Regions from separate parts of the Sporacetigenium sp. TC11 genome, predicted to be linked through region 1. Evidence: riboswitches for the same ligand, from Rfam matches in the RefSeq annotation. Region 1 holds a riboswitch; the other holds the start of a gene.
The links. Region 1 has a riboswitch for thiamine pyrophosphate ahead of thiD (bifunctional hydroxymethylpyrimidine kinase/phosphomethylpyrimidine kinase). Riboswitches for the same ligand answer to the same signal wherever they lie in the genome.

Region 1 (3,426 bases):
GTATAGTGTATAGTCCAAGTTATTATTCATAAACTACATTACCTCTTTTCATAAACATCTCTTCATCTAAAGTGCTAACTCCATCAAATAAATATTGATTAAATGATCCTAATTTTCTCTTACCTTCTACCTTTTCACTTGCATATTCTCCTGCGATACACATAACAGTTGTTCCTAAAATTGCAGCATCAAAACTATTAATTCCAGCCCCAAGACATGAACCTATTAGTGATGTTGACATACACCCTGTACCTGTAATTTCACTTAAAAGTGCTGTTCCATTTTTACAATATACTTTTTTATTTCCATCACTTATAAAATCAACTGCTCCACTAGCGCACATTACCAAATCTTTTTTTAGTGCATATTCCATTATTCTTTTCTCATCAAGTGAAGCGTCAGATTCTGCATCTACACCTCTTCCCCCATCTATTCCAACCACCGTCATTATCTCTGAGTAATTGCCTCTAATAACTGAAAATTTAACTTCATTAATAAGCTTTGTATTTACTTCTAGTCTATATTTAGTTGCCCCTATTCCTACAGGGTCTAAAATTACAGGTATACCTATTTCATTTGCTTTCTTTCCAGCTTTTATCATAGATTCAAAAGTTTCATTAGTTATAGTTCCTGTATTTATAACTAACGCATTACTTATAGAAACTATACCTTCTACATCATTTATTTCATGAGACATAACAGGTGCTGCACCAATTGATAATGTCATATTTGCGCAACCATTTACAGTAACTACATTTGTAATGTGGTGAACTAAAGGTTTTCTTTCTTTGATTAAACCTAATCCTTTTACTAAATTATTCATTTGTATCAACCTCCCAGTATTTATGAAAATGATGAATAGGATTATTTCCTTCTCCAACTTTATAAGACTTAGCTATTCCTTTATTTACATATTCCTTTGCATTTTCTATTGATTTAGAAATTGAGTTTCCTTTTAATAAATTGGCAGCAATAGCTGATGATAAACTACATCCCGTTCCATGGGTAGATGTTGTATTTATCCAATCCATTTCGAACATTTCCCCATTTGATAAAACATCTACAGATTTTACATTTTCACCATCTCTTATTGGAAAATGCCCTCCTTTTAATAAAACATGGCAATTATACTCCTTATGTAATTCATACGATGCTGATTTCATATCATCAAAGGTATTAATCTTTCTATCTAATAAAACTTCAGCTTCACTAATATTTGGTGTTATAATTGTAGCTAGTTTAAATAACTTAGATTTTAAAGAGTTTATTTGATCTTCCTGTAATAAAGTATGCCCTGTTGTTGATACCATAACTGGATCTAGTACAACATATTTAGGCTTGTACTTTATTAAAGCATCACTTATAACATTCATAATATCAATATCTGATACCATACCTATTTTTACAACTTGTATATCTAAATCTGAAAATACGGCTTCAAGTTGTGATTTAACTATACTAGATGGAATTGGATAAACGTCATATACTCCTGTAGTATTTTGAGCAGTGATAGCTGTTATAACACTTGCTCCATAAACTCCATTTGCAGCAAAACTTTTTAAATCTGCTTGTATTCCTGCTCCTCCACCGGAGTCGCTTCCTGCTATTGTCAATACAGTTTTCATATTTTAACCTCCTACTGATGTAATAAAAAAAGCATAAATCCCAGTATGGAATTTATGCTTATATACAAATATAAAGTCATATAGCTTCCCTCCGCTGGCATTATCCAGATCAGGTTAAGGGTCAAAGATTTTATAGGATCTTTATCTCAGCTGGCCTACCCAGCACCCCTAGCATTACTATTAATTTGATTTCATTCTAACATAAGGATTTAGTTTTTACAACACCCATCATTATTAGTTTTTATACATTGACCTTCAAATCTAGTGAAAATAGCACTCCATTTATTTTCTGATTTAAAGTGAATTAAAATTCCTCCATCCTGATAAATTCCATTATCTAATAAATACTTACTTTCTTCATTACCTTGATTCATATGAATATCATGTACCCCTTCTGGTCCATATTGACTTAAACGCCTAAGTTTTATTTTTCTTTCCTTATCATTATCTGACATTATTGCATCTTCGGAATCTACAGGGTAGACATCTCCATATATATATATATCTGCATCTTCTTCTTTGGATTTAACGACATATTTATGTATCATTTCATTTAATTCACTAATATGTGAAAACTTTTCAAATTCATCTATTTGAAATAATCCACTTCTAATATAATCTAATGCAATTTTGCTTATTTCATTTTCATTTTCTTCATAATCAAATACTTTTATCCCATAATCCAAATTAGTTAAAGTTTCTAATGAAAACTTTTCATTACCCTGTATTTCAAGATTATCTTTAAAAATGCAAAGTGTTTTTTTTATATCTTCTTGCTTTGATTTAGCACTTCCTCGGGACATAATGCTAATTTTAATTTTAATTTCTCTATCTTTAAATTTAAACTCCTTACCTTTTATTTTTATATTTTCAGCTTTAATTTTAAAATGATAATGACAACCCTTCTTTATATCTTTAACTCTACAGACTATATTTTCTTTTAGTACCTGACCTTTTTTATCTGTAGTTTCGCAACTTATATTATTAATAGTACTTCCCTTAGCTTTACATATAGAGTATACAGGAATAGGCATAAAATTCTCCTTTAATATAGTTTATTCAAGTATATTCTTTGCAAAAAAACAAAACCCTATGAGAATAAAATTCTCATAGGGTTAATTAACATAACTATCTTCTGAAGTTATTGTTTTTTTGTTGCTTTCTTGCTGCTCTACATTCAGGACATCTTTGTGGTTCATTTTCGAATCCTTTTTCTTTGTAGAAAGCTTGCTCTCCTTCAGTGAAAAGGAAATCTTTTCCACAATCTTTACAACTTAAAGTTTTATCTGCCATTTTAACATTCCTCCTTCTTTAGAATTAAGATTTAAAAACTGATTAACAAATACTCTAGAAAGAGGAAGTTGTTCTCAATTCAAATCCAGTAAAGTAATTACGAGAATTACTGACCTAATGAGAATACCATAATTACCTTTTATATACAATAGATAATTTAAAAATATACCCCTTGACATATACCATTAATTTCTAGCTATAAATGTGATGTTCAGTGCATTAAAACCTTTGGGCTATCCCTTTTAGAAAGTCTTCAATATTAATATTCAGTTCATCTAAAGACATGAATCTGTACCTTTGATTGGTTGGGTTTTCTTTGTTTTTTGGTACTTCTTCTATAAACATATTGTATGGCCTTACATACATCTTTTGTTCTCCATAACATGGCTTATAAACTACAAACTTTTCTCCACTTTCTGAGTGTATAGCTATATCTATTACAAAATACCATTTATCTTTAAAATGTCTATAATATGTATCTGTAGCTAATTTTCTATTCATAAGTACC
Region 2 (3,426 bases), on a different contig from region 1:
TGTGCCTGTATATTTAGGAGAGACTGATCCTCTTGAAAGAGAGTTAGTTGTAGCAGAGGATACCCATGGAGAAGATGGATTAGGGGAATATTATTATGAAGAATTAGAAGATATAAAGTATAAAACTGGTGCTGTTGACTTTATTATTGATACTATAAATAAAGAAAAAGATATTATTATTGTAGCCATAGGGCCTCTTACTAATATTGCTAAAGCTATGAAAGAAAATGAAGATGCTTTCTCTAAAATAAAAGAAATTGTACTTATGGGAGGATCATTTAAAAGTTTTGGAAATTGCTCTCCTGTAGCTGAGTTTAATTTTTGGGTTGATCCTCATAGTGCAAAGTATTTATTTAATAATTCAAAAGTTCCAATTACTATGGTTGGACTTGATGTAACAAGAGAGGTTGTACTTACTCCAAATTACATTGAAATGATAAGACAATTTAATAATGATCTCTCAAGATTTATAGTTGATATTACTAGATTTTATGTGGATTTCCATTGGAAACAAGAAAGAACTTTGGGATGTGTAATAAACGATCCTCTTGCAATAGCCTATGTTTTAGACAAAAGTTTATGTAGTGGAAAGGAATATTATTTAGATGTTATAACTGAAGGGCAAGCAATGGGAATGAGTATGGTAGATGAAGGGAATTTTCTAAGAAAAAGACCAAACTGTATGGTTCTTACAAAAGTAGATAGTAATAAGTTTTTTAAAATGTTTTTTAATAGACTTTTTCCACAGTATGAAGAAGATATAGATATAGTTTTGAATAATAAAAAATACGGGTATTAAAATAAAAAAGAAGGGAGCATAGTTAACCTATGCTCCCTTTGATTTAAGATGGATTATACAATCCTCTTGATTTCATTTCATTAAATAATGTTTCAGCGTGATTTTGCTCTTCTTGTTGTATATGTTGAAGTTGTTTTCTTATTTTAGCATCAACTGACTCTAAAACAGCATTGTTATAAGAACCTGAAACGTGCTTTTCCGTACTTAAAGCATCGCTTAGAAGTTGACCATCTGTAATTCCAAGACTAGTTTGTACGCTTGATAAATCTCCTTGAGGCTTGTTATAACTTTCAAATAGATTTTGAGTGTTTACACCGTTTGAAGATAATAGCTTTGTAAGTGTGTCTGCATGTTGTTGTTCTTTTTGTGCAAGATCTTTAAATACTTGCTTTAATTTTGGGCAAGAAGCCATTGCAGCATATTGCTCGTACTTTCTTATACATAAATATTCCGCATTTAAATTGTCTTCAATTAGAGTTTTTTCTTTATTAGTAAGTGCCATATTAAAAACCTCCTATGTAAAAGTTATTATATATAGTGTTTGCTTATTATGTTATAATTATCCTATAAAATTAAATAATCCATAACACAGGGGAGTTGGATAGGCCAACTGAGAGTAAGAACCTTAATTCTTTGACCCTAATAACCTGAACTGGGTAATGCCAGCGTAGGAAGTTGTTTGTTGATGAGTATTATTATATAATGTGCTAATTAAAACACAAATCCTATGGGTTTGTGTTTTTTTATTTAAAAATATTAAAGGGAGGATTAAGTAAATGAAAACAAAGAAAATAACTCTTTCAGCACTGTTTATAGCATTAGGTGTAGTAGGAAGTAATCTTATTTTTATACCTATAGGAGTAGCTAAGTGTTTTCCTGTGCAGCATACGATAAATGTATTAAGCGCTGTAATATTAGGTCCTTGGTATGGACTTGCAATAGCATTTTGCATTTCGTTATTGAGAAATGTATTGGGAACAGGGTCGCTTATGGCATTTCCGGGAAGCATGATTGGAGTCCTTTTAGCTGGAATGTTGTACATGAAAACTAAAAAGGTGAGTTTAGCTGTATTTGGAGAAATATTTGGAACAGGAATACTAGGCGGATTATTGGCGTTTCCAATAGCCAAATTTGTAATGGGTAAAGAAGTAGCTGCATTATTTTACGTAACTCCATTTTTAATAAGTACTATAGGTGGAAGTTTAATTGCTTATTTTTTAATTACATATTTTAAAATCACAAAAACTATTAATTTAAAAGAAGGAGCTAATTTGTAAGGTGGTTATTAAAAAATAGAATAATTATAAAATATCTTCTAATACTAATAGATACAAATAAGTATAAGGGAGATGTTACCATGGATAATAAAACAAAGATAATTAAGGTAAGAAAAAATCAACAGGGAGACATTACTGATGTTATGTTGCAAGATGGAAATGTCTATGCTATTGAAAGTGCTATAATGTTGGCTAAAGACCATCTTATAGAAGGTGTAAATGTAGGTAAGGCTAGAAATGGAAGAGAATATTTGAGAAGTAATCCTAATGGAGATAAAAATGACAATCTAGATAATATTCCAACATTTGAATAGTTATATTAATTATATAAAATTACCACATTTATTAAATGTGGTAATTTTTATTGTCTTTAATTGATATTTAGTAATATTATATTTGATGAACTCATAAAACAGGAGAATAGTTTAGGAGTTAGAATATTTTGTAAAGAGGAACTGGTATCTATAGTATTGAAAAATATATAGAATTAAATTACTATTAATGATAGATAAGATATTCATAAAAAATATATTAAGCATTTTAGCATAACATAAATTGGGAGGGGACAATGTTTAGCATAAATTATAAGACAACAGAGGATGAAGTTTGGCAAGGGAGAGTAGATAGTGAAAGCAACTTTGATGCATTTAGATGGCATCAATGGGTTAAAAATATTGACTTAAGAGATGAGCTAATCCCGTATAGTGGTAAATTAGGTTTTGCATTTATTGGATTTTGCAGTGATGAAGGAGTTATGAGAAACCAAGGGAGAGTAGGAGCTGCTAATGGTCCTTTAAGTATTAGAAAAGAATTAGTTAATCTACCTTGCTGGTTTACAAAAGACGTAAAAATTTTTGATGCAGGAAATATATTTTGTGAAAATTGCACTTTAGAAGAAAGCCAAGAGTTACTTTCAAAAGCCATAGAAAAGATTTTAAGCTTAAATCTCTTCCCTATTGTTTTAGGTGGAGGCCATGAAGTTGCCTTTGGACACTACAATGGATTATTGAATTATTTATCACAAACTAATGATAAACCAAGTATAGGTATAATAAACTTTGATGCTCATTTTGATCTTAGACCATATCCAAATGGTGGGACATCAGGAACTATGTTTAGACAAATAGCAGATATATGCAAATATAGAGATATAGATTACTCTTATCTTTGCGTTGGAATACAAAAACGTGGCAATACAGTTGAGTTATTTAAAACTGCAGATAAGCTTGGAGTTAAATATATATGGGCAAAAGATATTGCAGATAGCGGGCATTGGAATGTAATAGATAAGATAGATGACTTTATGAAATCAAAGGATCATATTTATATGACAATATGTACTGATGTATT

Region 2: linked by a shared signal. The riboswitch ahead of thiW (energy coupling factor transporter S component ThiW) and the one ahead of thiD (bifunctional hydroxymethylpyrimidine kinase/phosphomethylpyrimidine kinase) in region 1 are both predicted to bind thiamine pyrophosphate.

The regions. Positions count from the first base shown of each region.
Region 1 is NZ_JBYVNY010000012.1:15,414-18,839, reverse strand. It holds gene thiE (thiamine phosphate synthase) at 1-30, opposite strand, end outside; gene thiM (hydroxyethylthiazole kinase) at 23-823, opposite strand; gene thiD (bifunctional hydroxymethylpyrimidine kinase/phosphomethylpyrimidine kinase) at 816-1,625, opposite strand; TPP riboswitch at 1,695-1,805, opposite strand; gene ACUSRV_RS14390 (DUF2278 family protein) at 1,835-2,659, opposite strand; gene ACUSRV_RS14385 (zinc-ribbon domain-containing protein) at 2,754-2,918, opposite strand; gene ACUSRV_RS14380 (DUF1653 domain-containing protein) at 3,138-3,419, opposite strand.
Region 2 is NZ_JBYVNY010000001.1:59,698-63,123, reverse strand. It holds gene ACUSRV_RS00310 (nucleoside hydrolase) at 1-799, shown strand, start outside; gene ACUSRV_RS00305 (spore coat protein) at 843-1,301, opposite strand; TPP riboswitch at 1,380-1,491, shown strand; gene thiW (energy coupling factor transporter S component ThiW) at 1,576-2,076, shown strand; gene ACUSRV_RS00295 (DUF3892 domain-containing protein) at 2,157-2,390, shown strand; gene hutG (formimidoylglutamase) at 2,645-3,426, shown strand, end outside.